2 regions of the Priestia sp. JNUCC 25 genome follow, and region 1 is predicted to be linked to the other one. Evidence: riboswitches for the same ligand, from Rfam matches in the RefSeq annotation. Region 1 holds a riboswitch; the other holds the start of a gene.
What was found. A riboswitch is a leader RNA that binds a small molecule or an ion and turns the genes downstream of it on or off. The one in region 1 is predicted to bind S-adenosylmethionine.

Region 1 (8,852 bases):
GGTCACGAATTTGCTGATGAACACGTTCTGCTAATCCTTCAGCTAGTTCAAGCGCAAGAGCTTGGAACACGTGACTCTTTAAAAACTCGCCGTTTTCTTTGAATTTCGCGGCGCGTTCGCGAATGCCTGTTCCTGCTGTTACAGAGAAGAAACATACATAGTCCATCTCTTTTTCTTTAGGTTTTGCAAAATCAGATAAGCACAGGAACTGTCCTTTTGCTTGTCGAGGGAAGGTAAAGCGTTCAATTTCTGTTTTTTCATCAGCAGGATCATAAATAATTAAATCATTTCCGTCTGCTTGAGCAGGGAAGAACTGATAAATAACCGCTGGCTTAATTAAGTTTTCTTTTAGTGCCAGTTCGAGCAGGTCATCAACGGTTTCTTTTAATTGAACAGCACGCTCGTCTTTTTCAGCAAGCAGCTTATTCACTTTTCCTTTTAGTCCTAAGTGATGGCCTAAAAGCATCTGCCAGTTAATATACGGAAGAACCTGTGCCAAATCGTAGTGTTTGACAACGTGCCGCTTTAAATCAGCCGGTACAAAAACAGGAGCGTCCGTTGAAATGGCGGATCTTTCTAAAACAGCCGTAGCTGCTTGAGCGGTTTGAGGCTGGCGTTCTCGAACCGTTACTTTCTTTTCTTGCCGCGTTTTTAAATCTGCTAAAAGCTGAATAACTTCTTCTTTGTTCTGCAGCTTATTTGCTAACGCTAATCCGTCCATCGCATCTTTGGCGTAGAGGACCGCACCTTCATATTCCGGGGCAATTTTAAAGTCAGTAAATTTACGGGAAAGGGCAGCGCCTCCTACCATAATTGGAACATCAATGCTTGATTGTGTTAAATCTTGGGCAGTCAAAACCATTTGCTGAGCTGACTTTACTAGAAGACCTGACAGGCCAATGATGTCTGGCTTTTCTTCTTTTACTGCTTCAATCAGCTGCTGCGGCGTTACTTTAATCCCTAAATCAATTACTTTAAAACCATTGTTGCTTAAAATGATGTCTACTAAGTTTTTACCGATATCATGCACGTCGCCTTTAACCGTTGCAAGAATAACTTTGCCTTTTCCAGAATCATTTTCAGTTGCTTCCATATGAGGTTCTAAAAAGGCAACGGATGCTTTCATCACTTCCGCACTTTGAAGCACTTCTGCTACAATCAGCTGGTTGTCATTAAACAAACGTCCAACTTCCGCCATGCCCTTCATAAGCGGTCCGTTAATAATATCTAACGGATCATCATATTGAGCTAAAGCCTGTTCTAAATCAGGAAGCAATCCTTCTTTTGTACCTTCGACAATATACATTGCCAATCGTTCTTCGAGTGTTAACGTAGAAATTTCTACTTTTGCTTCTTTCTTTTTATCACGATAAAAGTCGGTAAACGTGCTTAACGTTTCATCAGTTGTGTTAAATAATAACGCATTAGCCAGCTCAATTTCAGCTTCTGGAATAGAAGCATAGCGCTCTAACTTTTCGGTATTGACAATGGCATAATCGAGTCCAGCCTGCGTACAGTGATAAAGGTAAACGGCATTTAGTACTTCACGTCCGACTGGAGGAAGACCGAATGACACGTTACTTACGCCAAGAATGGTCAGGCAATCAGGCAGGGCTTCTTTAATCATTTTAATTCCCTTAACTGTTTCTTCAGCAGAACCAATATATTGTTCATCACCAGTCCCTACAGGAAACACAAGAGGGTCAAAAATAATATCTTTTGGATTAAAGCCATGTTTTTCAACAAGCAAATCATGTGAGCGTTTAGCAATCTCTACTTTTCGTTCTGCAGTAACGGCCATGCCTGTTTCATCGATTGTACCGACAACCAGAGCTGCACCGAATTTTTTTACTAGCGGTAAGATTGCATCAAAACGCTCTTCACCATCTTCTAAGTTAATGGAGTTAATAATGACCTTACCTTGTGAGTACGTTAAAGCTTTTTCAATAACTTTCTCGTCCGTTGAATCGATTACAAGAGGAACCTTCACTTTTTTTACAACTTCTTGAATAAATTCCTCCATGTCTTCCATTTCTTCACGGTCTGGATCTGCTAAGCAAATATCAATAACGTGAGCACCATTTTTAACTTGAGCACGCGCAATTTCAGATGCTTCTTCAATTTTTCCTTCTGCAATCAGACGCTTGAACTTGCGAGAACCGATTACATTCGTACGTTCTCCCACAAAAAGAGGGCGCATAGAATCGTCATATACAAGTGGTTCAATACCGGTTACAGCATGGTTATGCTCGGAGCGATCGAGCGAACGAGGCGCAACCTCTTTTACCGCTTCAGCCAGTGCTTTAATATGAGCAGGCGTTGTACCACAGCATCCGCCTACAAAGTTCAGCCAGCCTTTATCAGCAAACCCTTTAATTTTTTGAGCAAGCAGCTCAGGGGATTCATGATAATTGCCTTCTTCATCCGGAAGTCCAGCGTTTGGATAACAGCTAACTGCTGAAGTGGCTAGGTCTGAAAGAGAGCGAATATGATCCGTCATAAATTCAGGGCCTGTCGCGCAGTTAAGTCCGACTGAAAGAGGCTTCATGTGTTCCAGTGATAAGTAAAAAGATTCGATATCTTGACCAGCGAGAGTTGTTCCCATAGGCTCAATTGTTCCTGAAATCATAATAGGAACTTCGGTTTTTAGTTTTTCAAACGCCGCTGTAATCCCTAGAAACGCGGCTTTTACGTTCAGCATGTCTTGACAGGTTTCGACTAAAAGTAAGTCAACGCCGCCGTCTAACAAACCCCGAACTTGCTCTTCGTACGATTCTACTAACTCAGGGAATGTAATGCCTCCGGTAACAGAGAGAGTTTTAGTGGTAGGACCGATAGCTCCAGCTACGAACCTAGGCCATTCGGGAGTTGAATATTTATCGCGGGCTGCACAAGCAAGCTTCACAGCTTCGATATTCAATTCATAAGCCAAGTGACCTAAATCGTATTCATCAAGTACGGTAGATGTTGAGCCAAACGTATTGGTTTCAATGATGTCGGCACCTGCTGCAAAGTACTCTTCATGAATGCGCTGAATCACATGAGGCGCTGTTCGAGTCAAATATTCGTTACAGCCTTCATATTCTTCGCCGCCAAAATCTTCAGCGGTTAAATCAGCATCTTGAATCATCGTTCCCATTGCTCCATCGATGACGAGTATTCGCTTCTTTAGTTGTTGTTCGATAAGTGAGCTCATTTATATCTTCCTTTCTGATGTAACAAGTTGCTTGTCATGAATATAGCGTGTTAGAATCTCGGTCATTTCATAGCGCATAAACGGCGTAATTAAGTAAATACCGTCAAATAACTCATATGCTGTATCAATTAAGTTCTTTGCAATCGCAAGACCTTCGACTTCACCGCGAATCCGGTCATTTCCCGTTGCATCCATGCGTTCTAGAATATCTTCTGATAATTTAATTCCAGGTACTTCATGGTGAATAAATCGAGCATTTCTTGCGCTTGTTAACGGCATGATCCCGATGTATACCGGTGTTGTTAAATGTTTGGTTGCTTCATATACCTCTTCAATTTGCTTAGTTGAATAGAGAGGCTGAGTAATGAAATAGTGAGCCCCGCAGTCGATTTTCTTTTCCAAACGCTGAACGGCTCGGTCTAAGTGACGCACGTTTGGATTAAAGGCAGCTGCGATGGAAAAATTGGTTTTTTGACCAAGCGGTTTACCGGAATAAGATAGTCCTTCATTAAACTGAGCGATTAAACTAATCAAGTCAAATGAAGATAAATCGTAGACCGAAGTGGCGCCAGGGAAATCGCCAACTTTTGACGGATCACCGGTAATTGCAAGCACTTGATTCATTCCTAGCGTATGAAGTCCCATTAAATGAGATTGAAGTCCAATTAAATTTCGGTCGCGACAGGTAATATGAATAAGCGGTCGTGCTTTTGTTTCTTGCTGCATCAGTGTTGCCATTGCCAAGTTGCTGATGCGAGGTGAGGCAAGAGAATTATCAGCTAATGTAATAGCATCTACGCCGACTTTATCAAGTGCTTTTGCGCCTTCTAAAAATTTCGTCGGACCAAGCTGTTTAGGCGGATCTAGCTCGACGATAACCGAGCGGCGTTTCTTCACAATTTCATGCATATGAGGTTTATCCTGCTGCTCACGCTCTTGAACCGTAACGGCTGGTCTCATTTTAACGACTTTGCTTGTAATCGGAGGCAGGTCTTTTAAGGCAGATGACATTGCGCGTACGTGAGCTGGTGTTGTACCGCAGCATCCTCCAATTAAGCGAACCCCTTGTTCGCGGAATAAACGCGCGCTTTCTACAAAGTAGTCTTCATTAGTTTCATATTCCAGCTTTCCTTCCACATACGCCGGAAGGCTGGCATTAGGGTAAGCAGATAAGAAAGCACGATCAGGAAGCGGTACTTCTTCAAGAGACTGAATCATATGATAAGGACCTAAGCGGCAGTTTAGCCCGACAACATCTGCTCCCAACGCTTCTAATTCTTTTAATGCATCTGCTAAAGGACGGCCATCTTGCAGCACGCCAATATCATGCAGGGAAACGTGGGTAATAATAGGCTTATCCGTTTCTTTTCTTGCCAGTGTAAGAACGGTCTTTAATTCTTCGAAATCATAGTATGTTTCAAATAAAAGGCCATCCACGCCTTCATTTAAAAGCCAAAACATTTGTTCACGAATGCTTCGCTTAACCTCTTCTAAACTAATAGCGTTTTTTTGGAAAGAACGAATTCCGCCGAGTGTACCAACCACGTAAGCCTGATCTTTTGCAGCTTGTTTCGCTAATTTTACACCAGCAACATTGATGTCTTTGACTGAATCTTCTAATCCATAACGGGCAAGTTTTTGATAATTAGCAGCGTACGTATTTGTTTGAATAACGTTTGCACCAGCTTCTACATAGGCTCTGTGAATACGAGAAACCTCTTCTGGTTTGGTGATGTTTAGTTCTTCAAAACAGCTGTCAATACCGTGTGAGTAAAGGAGGGTACCAGTGGCACCATCCCCAATTAAAATTTTAGACTTTAAATCTTCAAGTAACCCCATGTCAAAACCTCCTTAAATTGTTCCGCTTCTATTTCACGAGTGATTCGTTTTATGCAATATGCCGATAAAATAGAAAAAGTCTTCTTAAGAAGAAGACTTTTTTCGCCTTCTTATCTTCCAAGCAATAAATTGCTTGCTGGATTTAGCACCATGTCTCTAACGACTGGTTGCTGAGGTTTCAAAGGGCCAGTCCCTCCACCTCTCATGATAAGAATCAATTGTATATAATTGAAACATATTTTTTTAAATAGAAAGAATACTTATTTAATAATTTATCTGATTTTTAGAAATTATACAACAGTAAATTGTGAATTTCCAGCAAATATTGAGGGAAATTTAAAAGCTGAAGGGAAAATATCCGTATATTTTGTTTAAAAATGACTGTTATGTTAGGGGTTAAGGAGTTTTTTGTGAGAAATACAAAAAGAAAATGAAAAATAAAAAATAAACGAAAAGGTACAAGCGCTGGGATATGCGTAGATTTACACGTAAAAAGGCTCGTCTTTTTTTAATCGTTTCTACATATAGTGAACTATGAAGGGTAGAAGGGTGATGGGCATGAAAAGGTGGAAACTCACGCTGCAGGTTGCTGCTACGTATGTAGGCACCGTTGTAGGAGCCGGTTTTGCAACAGGCAAGGAAATCGTTCAATTTTTTACACAGTACGGGGAACTTGGAATGGTCGGAATTTTGGTCAGCGGCTTGTTTTTTATTTGGCTAGGTTCAAAAATGATGCTGCTTTCGCACGCAATTGGGGCTTCTTCTTATCAGCAGCTTAATACATATTTATTTGGTGATGTGCTTGGAAAAGCGGTAAACGGTGTAATGATTGTCATTTTATTTGGAGTAACTTCAGTCATGCTAGCGAGTACGGGGGCAATAGGAAAAGAACAGTTTGGACTGTGGCCTCCTGTTGGGATGATTTTTACAATTGTTTTAACTTATATATTTATCGCAAAAGGAATTAACGGTATTTTAATGGTTAATTCTCTTGTTGTGCCGATGATGCTTTCATTTGCTTTTATCATCTTTGTACCAAATATCAGCTATTTCTCACTGATTCAAACGAAGCCGGATTTAACGCTCGTCACGCAGTGGAAGTGGGCGGTTAGTCCCTTTTTATATATTTCCCTAAATCTAGCTTTGGCTCAGGCCGTTTTGGTTCCATTAGGAAGCTCCGTGAAAGATAGGAGCGTGATTAAAAAAGGGGCCGTAATAGGAGGGTGTGTACTTACGTTTATGCTTGTTTCTACTCATCTTGCCCTTTCCAATTTGCCTTATTCATTTCAACTTGATATTCCGATGAGTGCCGTTGTTAAAAATATCTCAGCGTGGGTGAATGTTTTATTTACGGTAGTTGTGTTAGGCGAGATTTTTACTACATTGATTGGAAATGTATTTGGAATCGCTAAGCAGCTTCAGTCATTTCTTCCCCTGAATGACAAACAAGCTTTTGCGTTTATTATCTTGGCCTGCTTTATTATTGGGCAATTCGGATATGCCCAGCTTCTTGAGTTTTTGTATCCGATATTTGGCTATATTGGACTAGCTTTTGTATGGATGCTATGTATTAAAAAAGAAAAAATAAGCTAAAAGCTGGATTTTAAAGAATAGATGTGAAAAAACGAAGTTAAATGATGTGACAAGTCGATTTTACTTTGCTATAATGTAAAACAAATAAGACTATAGCAGTCGAATATATTATCCTTCGGGGTCGGGTGTAAGTCCCAACCGGCGGTGATAAAGCGTATGCTTTTAAGCCCGTGACCCGTTTTCATACGATGTATGTTAGCGGTGGATCTAGTTAAAATCTAGAGCCGACAGTAAAAGTCTGGATGGGAGAAGGATCAGGAAGCACAGTTGTTTTTTTGTGTTGAATTAATAAGGGACACGTTTGCCTTTTTTAAAGCTACCCTTGTTTTTGTACACAAAATATAACTGTTTATTTCGTATACAATTAGCGGAATTTTGCATAGATAAAACTGATTCAGCTCAGCCGACCCCTTGGACATTTGTTCAAGGGGCTTTTTTATTTTCAGTGGTTGGGGGAAAGATAAATATGAAAAAAAAGCAGCTGCTATTTCAAAACGGTATAAGAAGTTGGAATAGCGCCAAAGCAGGTGAAGAAAATGTTCACAGGTATCATTGAAGAAATTGGAAAAATAAAACGTATTCAAAAGGCCACAGAAGCAATTGTTCTTACGATTGATGCGAAGACCGTGTTAGAAGATGTGAACTTAGGGGACAGTATTTCAGTTAACGGCGTTTGTTTAACCGTAACGGCTTACTCTCAAAATGAATTTACGGTCGATGTCATGCCGGAGACGATTAAAGCAAGTACCCTTCAGCTTCTAACCGTTGGATCACGTGTTAACTTAGAGCGGGCGATGGCTGCAAATGGCCGGTTTGGAGGGCATTTCGTTAGCGGACACGTTGATGGAATTGGAACCATTGTAAGCAAAACACGTAAAGGAAATGCCTTTTATTATGAAATTCAAGTCGATCCCGAACTTCGTGAATTTATGATGTTAAAAGGGTCTGTTTCCGTAGACGGAACAAGTCTTACTATTTTTGATGTCAGCAACCAATCATTTACTATTTCTCTTATTCCTCATACGGTGCTTCACACAGTCGTTGGAGACAAACAGCGAGGAGACAAGGTAAATATTGAATGCGATATGTTAGCTAAATATATGCATCAGATGATGACAAATAAGTCAACCCCTGGCGCCTCGAATCGTTCAGGTAACATGAAGGATTTATTGCAGCAGCATGGTTTTACAAATTAACAGTGAGGTGAAAGAGATGTTTCATAAAGTAGAAGAAGCCATTGAAGAGTTAAAAAAGGGAAAAGTGGTTATTGTATGCGATGATGAAGATCGAGAAAACGAAGGAGATTTTATTGCATTAGCCGAAAAAACGACGCCTGAGGTTATTAACTTTATGGCTACTCATGGAAGAGGATTAATTTGTACACCTGTTAATGAAGAAATTGCGCATAAATTGAATCTTCACCCGATGGTAGCGAACAATACGGATGTACATGGAACAGCATTTACAGTAAGTATTGATCATATTTCAAGTACAACAGGTATCAGTGCATACGAACGCTCTGCTACGGTTATGGCTCTTGTAAATGAAGCGACGGTAGCAAGTGATTTTCAACGCCCAGGACATATTTTCCCATTGATTGCAAAAGACGGGGGCGTTCTGCAGCGTGCAGGTCATACAGAGGCTGCTGTTGATTTAGCAGTATTAGCAGGAGGAAAGCCTGCGGGTGTTATTTGTGAAATTATGAATGAAGATGGAACAATGGCACGTGTACCGGATTTAACAAAAATTGCAGAGCAATTTGATTTAAAAATGATTACAATAAAAGATTTGATTGCCTACCGCCGCAAACATGACCAGCTTATTAGCCGTGAAGTAGAAGTGAGCTTACCTACGGCATTTGGTGAGTTTAAAGCTGTAGGATATACAAATAAACTTGATAATAAAGAACATGTGGCTCTTATCAAAGGTGATATTGATCATAATAGCCCCGTTCTCGTTCGCGTTCACTCTGAGTGTTTGACTGGAGATGTGTTTGGTTCTGAACGCTGCGACTGCGGTCCTCAGCTTCACGCAGCTCTTACGCAAATTGAAGAAGAAGGACGCGGCATTCTGCTGTATATGCGTCAAGAGGGCAGAGGTATTGGCTTACTAAATAAGCTAAGAGCATATAAGCTGCAGGAAGAAGGATACGATACCGTAGAAGCGAATGAAAAACTCGGGTTTGCGGCGGATCTGCGAGAGTATGGAATCGGTGCTCAAATCT
Region 2 (8,852 bases), 300 kb from region 1:
CTTGGGCCAAAGACAAAGCCGTATCTGCAGAAGAGCGTGGAGAAGTGGTTCTTGCTACAGGGGCAGCAAATGTATTCGGAACAAAGGTTGCTTTACACGTTACAAGCAGTATGTTCGAGGTAATGGGTGCCCGCTCGGCTACAAGAAAAAATAATTTTGACAGGTTTTGGCGTAATGTACGTACTCATTCTCTCCATAATCCAATTGAGTATAAAAGAAAGAACATTGGACGTTGGGTGTTAACAGGAGAATACCCGACACCTACTGATTATTCTTAATAACTCTATAAATTTTAAAAGACAAAAACAATAAGGAGAAATGGATATGACTAAAAAACGAATATACCTTAATGCTTTTGAAATGAATTGCGCCGGACATTATTCTCCTGGACTATGGACACATCCTGATGATAGATCCTCTACTTATAAAGATGCTGAATATTGGACGCATTTAGCTAAAGTATTAGAAAAAGGACACTTTGATGCCATTTTTCTTGCTGATGTGTTAGGAACCTATGATGTGTATCAAGGTTCACGCGATCCTGCTGTACGCCAGGGAGCACAACTTCCAGTTAATGACCCTGCATTTTTAATTCCCATTATGGCACAAGCAACAAAACATCTAGGTTTCGGGTTAACAGTGTCCACAAGTTATGAACATCCTTATATATTTGCACGACGTATGTCTACTTTGGATCATTTAACAAAAGGACGTATAGGATGGAACATTGTTACTTCTTATCTAAACAGTGCCGCTGTTAACACTGGATTGAATCAACAAACAAGCCATGATGAACGCTATGAAATAGCGGATGAATATTTAGAAGTGGTATATAAGCTATGGGAAGGAAGTTGGGAAGACGATGCTGTATCTGTAGACAAAATTAACAAGGTATATACAGATCCTAATAAAGTTCATGATATTCAACATAATGGTTTATATTATAAAGTTCCAGGAGCTCATTTATGCGAACCATCTCCGCAAAGAACCCCTGTTCTTTTTCAAGCGGGCGCTTCTAAAAAAGGGCGAGCATTTGCTTTGAAACACGCTGAACTCATGTTTATTAGCGTGCCGACAGCTTCGATTGCAAAAAACTATGTTCGAAAAATACGTGAAGAAGCCAAAATCAGCGGGCGGGACCCTGAGACAGTTAAAGTCCTTTCTGTATTTACACCCATTATTGGGCTAACTGAAGAAGCAGCAAAAGCCAAATTCCATGATTACGTACAGCATACTAGCTATGAAGGCAGTTTGGCACTTTTAGGAGGATGGACTGGCATCAATTTTGACGAGTATGCTCCTGATGAAAAAATAGAGTATATACAAAGCGATGCAATTCAATCTGTTATTGAGACCTTTACAAAAATTGATCCAAACAAGCAGTGGACCATACGGGAAGTGGCTGATTTCGTAGGAATAGGCGGCCTTGGTCCAGTAGCCGTTGGAACACCGGCTCAAATTGCAGACGAGATGGAAAAGTGGATTGATGAAACGGATGTAGATGGGTTTAACATTGCTTATGCTGTATCTCCTGGTACGTTTGAAGACTTTGTTGAATATGTTGTTCCTCTACTGCAAGAACGCGGCCTTGTACGGAAAGAATATGAATCAGGTTCTTTTCGGAAAAATTTATTCGGATACGATCAGCTGCCAGATCATCACCCGGGACGTCAGTATCATCATTACTTTTCAAAGGAAACCGCTACGTCTAAAACATAAAAAATTCAGACTTAAAATATTGGCTAAATGGTCAACCTGAGGCTCCTACTCTCTTATTCATTGAGAAAGAGCCTCTTATTGTAGATAAATCCTTTTTATTATACGGTGGAGGAAAAATATGAGTACTAAGATAACGTCACAATTAGCTCCGAAAAAAAGACTAACATTATTTGATGCAGTAAACTCTACATTGGCTCAAATTGCTCCAGCAGCAGCCATTTATTATGGATTACCAGTTATTTTTCTAGCGACAGGTACCGGCTCTCCCCTCACATTATTAATTGCCGCATTAGCAGTAGCAATGGTCGGGTTAAGTCTAACGAACTTCTCTAAGAAGTATCCCTCGAGCGGGTCACTTGTAAAATATATTGGTATGACGTTTGGCAGCGTAGTTGGAACTGCCTCAGCAATCATATTTATAGTTGGAACATTTTTTCTTGCCGCTTCAGCATTTATTGAATTAGGTGGTTGGACAGCCGATTCGCTAGCGCTATACGGAATTCATATTCACTGGATTATTCCTACGATTCTTTTAACTTTATTAATATGGGGATTGACAATAGTCGGAATAGATCGTTCTACAAAAATTGCTTCTGTAGCATTAATAATAGAAGTTATTGTTCTATTAGTTGTTTCTATCTTGATTTTATTCTATCCTCCTGAACCATTATCTTTAGAACCATTTCATTTATCTTCTATTAAAGGTGGACTCGCGGGAATTGGTTTAGGTTTCCCTTTAGCTGTTTATCTATTTATTGGATTCGAAAACTCTGTAGCACTGGCAGAAGAAACAGAAAATCCAGAACGTAATACATCTCGAGCTGTTTTAGCCAGTATTGCAATTATGGCTATCTTCTATATATTTGTCACATATTGTGTGATTCAAGGGTTTTCTAATAGTGCTTCTGCTCTAAGCAAAAGTTCAAATCCATTTATGGAATTGGCAAACAGGTATTTAAATGAACTTGCTATCTTTGCGATTATCGCTGGGTTTACTAGCATTGTGGGGATGTCCATTGCTTGCTTAAATGCCTTTTCAAGAATTGCTTTTAATTCTTCTAAAGAAGGGTTAATTTCTACCAAATTTTCAAAGGTATCTAAATGGGGAACGCCGATTGGAACTTTAACATTAATTATGGGAATAGGTTTAGTGCTAGCAATCCTCTTCGGTATATTCAGTGAAAATTGGGTCGTTGGATTTGGTTACGTAAGCACGCTAGGTACCATCCCTATTCTACTAATTTATTTAATGCTTAACTTAGCTGTTATATTTAATAAAAAAGAAAGATGGCCATTTCACCGTAAATTTATCTTTCCAATTTTAGGATTAGTAAGTATTAGCCTTCCTATTTGGGCTATGGTTCAACCTGGTCAGCCGCTCCCAACGGGTTACTTTCCTTGGGCAATATTAGCAGTATGTATAGTCAGTTTAGTTTACTCGTGGTTTAAAGTAAGAAAAGGAAATTCTAAAGCTTCTGCTATAAATCCATTAGAACCATTCAGCACTCAACGGAAATAGTGATGAACAATTATCTGTCATTCACCCGTTAGTTATAGAAGAACTAAAGATTTGTTCCATTTAAATAAGAAGCTCACGCACCTAGAATGCGTGAGCTTCTTATTTTTATAGTCAGCTGTCTTTTTTTAATTTCCTTGCTGAATAATTCCCCAAGGACTGTATCAACTGAACAATAACAATCAAAATTAAAATGGTTGTATACATAACAGTGGGCTCAAAACGTAAGTGTCCGTATTGAAAAGCAATGTCTCCAAGCCCTCCTGCTCCAACAAGCCCTGCCATCGCCGTCGCCCCAATAAGACCAATAGTAGCTATTGTCAGCCCAAGAATAATACCTGAACGTGCTTCTCTAACAACAACATACCAAATAATTTTTGGTGTTGAGATTCCCATTGATTGATAAGCTTCTATAATACCTTTATCTACTTCAAGTAATGCAGATTCCATTAACCTAGCTATATAAGGGGCTGTATACACAACTAAAGGGACAATAACACCTTGTACGCCAATTGTAGTACCTGCAACTAGTTTAGTGAATGGAAGGATGAAAAATAATAAAATGATAAAAGGAATGGATCGAATAATATTAATAATCCAGTTGCACGTTCGATATACCCACACATTTTCAGCTTGCCCACCTGGTCTTGTCATTACTAAAAAAATTCCCATTGGTAAACCAATGATGATGGCAATAATTAACGAGATAATGGTCATCGTAGCGGTTTGTAATAAACCTTCCCAAATTACACTTCCCCACTCATTAAAGAAAGCAGCCATTTAGTTTACCTCCTCTACAATTACGCCTTGATTTGTTAAGTATGTAATCGCTTGTTCATATTCTTCCTTTTCACCACGTAAATGAACGAGTAACTTACCAAGAGTGTGGTTTTTTAGCTGTTCGATTCCCCCTGCTAATATGCTTGGCAATACATTAAATTTCCGAGAAACTAAAGCTAAAGCTGGTTCTTCTGAAAGCTCATTTCCAACAAAGTGCAAAGAAACCAGCTTACCGGTACTGCGATAAGACGCCATTATTTCAGACGGAATAGTGAAAGTATTTTCAGATTCTACAAAGCGCTTTGTTGTCGGATGCTTAGGGTTAGTAAAAAGGGAAACGACTGTACCTTGTTCTACGACGTATCCATTTTCCATAACTGCAATTCGGTCACAAATGCGTTGTACCACATTTAACTCATGCGTGATTAAAAAGATTGTTAATCCAAGCTCTTTATTAATCTTTAACAGTAAGCACAAAATGGCTTCGGTCGTTTCCGGATCAAGTGCACTAGTTGCTTCATCGCTTAATAAAATCTCAGGTTCATGCGCTAGCGCACGAGCAATAGCAACACGCTGCTTCTGCCCGCCGGAAAGCTGTGAAGGATAATGATTTTGTTTATCTAAAAGTCCTACGATTGATAAATATTTTTCTACGCGCTCCTGAATTAATTTTTTGTTTACGCCTTCTAGCTTTAATGGAATCGCTATGTTGTCGTAAACTGTTGCCGTTTTTAATAAATTGTAGCCTTGAAAAATCATGCCGATTTTCCTTCTCGTTTTCTGCAGCTCTTGCTTACTTAGCTTTGATAGATTTTTCCCATCAATGATGACCTCTCCAGAAGTCGGTTTTTCCAATAAATTAATGCAGCGAATTAATGTGCTCTTTCCAGCTCCGCTATAGCCAATAACACCGAATACTTCACCTTTATTAATCGTTAACGAAACATCTTTAACAGCTTCTACCGCTTTTCCGTTCACTTTATAGGTTTTAGAAGTTTTCTTCAGTTCAATCATTCTAACCCCTCCTTAAAATGCCGGTACAACAGAACCTTTAAATTCTTTTTCTATGTATGTACGAATTGTATCTGAATGATAATATTTTTCTAGTTTATCAATAATTTTATCTTGTTTATTCTCTGTACGGACAACAAAATAGTTTGGATATGGATTATTTTTTATTTTTTCATGATAGATTGCATCATCATTAATCGATAAACCCGCTCCCATTGCAAAGTTTGTATTAATGGCTGCTGCAGCTACCTCATCCAACTGAGAAGGAAGTTGAGACGCCTCTAGTTCTACGATTTGAAGATCAAGCTTATTTTCAGCAACATCTTTTTTAGTAGCCGTTGTTTTCACACCATCTTTTAATTTAATAACTCCTGCAGATTCAAATAGTTTTAGCGCGCGGTATTCGTTGCTTGGGTCGTTTGGTACTGCAATTTTGTCTCCTTTTTTGAGCTCACTAACATTTTTTAAGCTATTTGCATAAATACCCATCGGGAATGCTACTGTTTTGAACACATCTGTAATCTTATAATTTTTATCTTCCACTTGCTGCTTTAGAAAAGGCAGGGTTTGATAGTTATTACTATCTAAATCATGTTGATCTAATGCTGTATTAGGAGTGTTATAGTCATTAAAGACTTTTACCGTAATATCAATACCATCTTTCTTGGCTAATTTTTTCACCTGATCTGCAATTTGCTGGTGAGGTCCACCCGTTACACCGATTGTAATCTTTTTCGAATCTAATGCTTGTGCTTCTGTTTTACTGCAGGCCGCTGACACCAACAGCGATGCTGCCACTAAAGTAAGTCCAATTGCTTTTGTTACTTTTTTCATGTTTTTATTCTCTCCTTTATTTTCTTCATAAAAAAACGCCTCCCTTAAAGATTAAGAGAAGCGATAGTTTACGATCGGTTCTCTTATCTTCCAATGCACATAATATGCACATTGCTGGATTTAGCACCAAAACAATACGTGTATTGTTGGGTTGCCGGGCTTCAAAGGGCCAGTCCCTCCACCGCTCTTGATAAGAGTTGTTTTTATAAAGTTTTATTTACATTAATTTAACTTTATTATCCGAAAATTGTCAATGTTTATTTTTAATATAATTTTCAATATAGGAATAATAAAAGATTTATATAAGAAAACTCAATTAAAAGATGATTTGTATAACTTATGATTTCTCTTTTCTTATTCTTATATAGTGAATAGCTTTCTATTACTTAAGCAAGAATACTTTTCTTTGCATTTATGACATTGACAAAAACAGGAATACATCGATATAATTCATATTAATTCTATCGGTAATATATAGTTTATGGAATTCCAAATCTCATTTAAAAATTTTTTACTGTTAGAATATACTTCCTCTATTGTAGTAGTAAGTATATGTTCACTGCCTACTGGATCACCAATGGCACCGAAAAAGCTTTTTAGCAGCTTTTTCGGTGCTTTTTTATTATTCATCACACAGAAATTAGTATCGGGAGGAATAAAACGATGAAAAAATTATACTTTACTTTAGCTTTTGCAATTGGACTTATTATGGCTTTAGGAGGATGCTCTCAAAGCTCTAGCTCAGAAAATAGCGATAAAAAAGTAGTCAAAGTTGCTTTGAGTGATGAAGTAAATCCGCCTTTTCTATTTACGAACGACCAGAATGAGCCTATTGGATATGATATGGATTATTTAAAACAGCTTGAAAAAAAGCTTCCGGAATACAAATTTGAATATACGCTTGGGGAAGAAGAAACAAATTTGGTAGGTGTCTCGACGGGAAAATATGATTTCGCCATCAACTGGTTCTTTAAAAACCCTGAACGTGAAGAAAAGTTTCTTTATCCTGCACATGAATATGGTTATTCTTTAACGGCCTTAGTGACACAAAAATCACGGAATGATATCAAAACACTTGACGATATGGCAGATAAAAAGTTTCCACCCGTATCTGCTACAGGTGGATTGCGCGCTATTTTGAATGCTTATAACAAAGAACATGCCACTAAGCCTTTAACATTAGAAAGCATTGATAACCCTTCTACGGCAGAAAACTTAAAGTTAGTGGATAAAGGTAAAGCGGATGCTATTTTTTTAAACGTAACAACATTTAACGAAGTACAAAAACAGCTCAAATTAAATTTAAAAGTAGGAGGCATTGTATCAAAAGAACCAACTTGGTTAGTCTTTAATAAAAATAATCAAAAACTTGCTGATGAAATTGATAAAGCGACAGTCAAATTAAAAAATGACGGGACGCTAGAAAACTTGGCTAAAAAATGGTTTAAAGTAAATTTCTTTAAAGACTTAAAGTATATTAATCAGCAAAACTTCAATTTCCAAGATTAAATGAGTATAAGAATTCATCATTAAGGCGGGGTGAGATATGATTAGTACTGATTTTCATGATTGGTTAAAACTATTGTGGCAAGTGGTAGATAAACTTCCTTTAACACTATTTATGTTAGGCCTTTCTCTACTTTTTTCGTTGCTTTTAGGTTTCGTGATTGCCCTGATACGCATTCAAAAAAAGCCTGTTCTTTCTAAAATGGCTACCATCTATTTATCTTTTATGCGCTGTACACCGCTGCTTGTTCAGCTGTTTCTTGTATACTTTGGCCTTCCTCAGCTGCTGCTCCTTGTCCATATCGACATTAACAGCTGGAGTCGCATCACTTTCTTGGTGATTGCTTTTTCCTTACATACTGCCGCTCCTTTATCAGAAGTTATTCGTTCAGCATATCTCTCGATTGATAAAGGGCAGTTCGAAGCAGCGTATAGTATAGGCATGAACTATTTTCAATCCTTAAGAAGAATTATCCTTCCTCAAGCGTTTGTAGCAGCACTACCTAATTTAGGAAATGCTACGATTTCATTATTAAAAGATACTGCACTTGCTTTTAGCATTGGGATTATTGATATTATGGGGCAAGTTCGCCTTATTTTGGGCAACAACTATGGAATAGGAATGTTTGAAATTTATGTTACGATTTCACTTGTTTATTGGAGCATGTGTATCGTAATTGAAATCATAGTCAGTTATTTAGAGAAACATCTTAAAAAAGGCAGGGTCAGCATCTCTAAATAACCTGCACTAGTAAAGGAGTGAACATGATTGCCTATTATTGATTTGCGATTTGCTTTGGAGCAAACTCCTGAAGTCTTAAAAGGTGTGCCTTTAACACTAACAATATCGATCATTTCAATGGCGTTAGGAAGTATTTTTGGTCTTTTCATTGCGGTATGCAGAATATATAAAATTCCACTGCTAAAGCAAATAGCTGTTATATACGTCTCATTTATGAGAGGCACCCCATTGCTCGTACAGCTCTATGTATTTTTCTACGGAATCCCTATTTTTATAGAATTTCTAAACGAGACTCAAGGATGGCACTTAGGTGGGGATACTATTTCACCTTTAATTTATGCTTTAATTGCGTACACATTAAATACCTCTGCTTATCAATCAGAGGTATTCCGTTCTTCTATTCAAACCATTGACCGTGGTCAATTTGAAGCTGCATATTCAATAGGAATGACTACTTTTCAAGCTATTAAAAGAATTATCTTCCCCCAATCTTTAGTAGCCGCTATTCCTAACCTTGGAAACATTTTTATTAGTTTAATTAAAGCCACTTCTCTTGCTTTTGCGGTAAAAGTAGTTGAAATTATGGCGATATCTAAGGTCATCGCCAATGATGGGTATAGATATTTAGAAATGTATCTGGTCGCTTCACTTATTTACTGGATTCTTTGCTTTTTCTTTGAAAGGCTGTTTGTAGTCATTGAGAAAAAGCTTAGTTATTATGAATTAAGAGAAGAAGTGCGTTCA

Region 2: linked by a shared signal. The riboswitch ahead of JNUCC25_RS08015 (MetQ/NlpA family ABC transporter substrate-binding protein) and the one ahead of JNUCC25_RS06525 (bifunctional homocysteine S-methyltransferase/methylenetetrahydrofolate reductase) in region 1 are both predicted to bind S-adenosylmethionine.

Annotation. Positions count from the first base shown of each region.
Region 1 covers NZ_CM132211.1:1,275,194-1,284,045, forward strand. The annotation lists gene metH (methionine synthase) at 1-3,196, opposite strand, end outside; gene JNUCC25_RS06525 (bifunctional homocysteine S-methyltransferase/methylenetetrahydrofolate reductase) at 3,197-5,035, opposite strand; SAM riboswitch class I at 5,143-5,249, opposite strand; gene JNUCC25_RS06530 (YkvI family membrane protein) at 5,594-6,628, shown strand; FMN riboswitch at 6,736-6,886, shown strand; gene ribE (riboflavin synthase) at 7,165-7,824, shown strand; gene JNUCC25_RS06540 (bifunctional 3,4-dihydroxy-2-butanone-4-phosphate synthase/GTP cyclohydrolase II) at 7,841-8,852, shown strand, end outside.
Region 2 covers NZ_CM132211.1:1,577,474-1,586,325, reverse strand. The annotation lists gene JNUCC25_RS08040 (acyl-CoA dehydrogenase family protein) at 1-278, shown strand, start outside; gene JNUCC25_RS08035 (LLM class flavin-dependent oxidoreductase) at 325-1,719, shown strand; gene JNUCC25_RS08030 (APC family permease) at 1,838-3,238, shown strand; gene JNUCC25_RS08025 (methionine ABC transporter permease) at 3,350-4,015, opposite strand; gene JNUCC25_RS08020 (methionine ABC transporter ATP-binding protein) at 4,016-5,029, opposite strand; gene JNUCC25_RS08015 (MetQ/NlpA family ABC transporter substrate-binding protein) at 5,042-5,860, opposite strand; SAM riboswitch class I at 5,941-6,057, opposite strand; gene JNUCC25_RS08010 (transporter substrate-binding domain-containing protein) at 6,524-7,369, shown strand; gene JNUCC25_RS08005 (amino acid ABC transporter permease) at 7,407-8,108, shown strand; gene JNUCC25_RS08000 (amino acid ABC transporter permease) at 8,136-8,852, shown strand, end outside.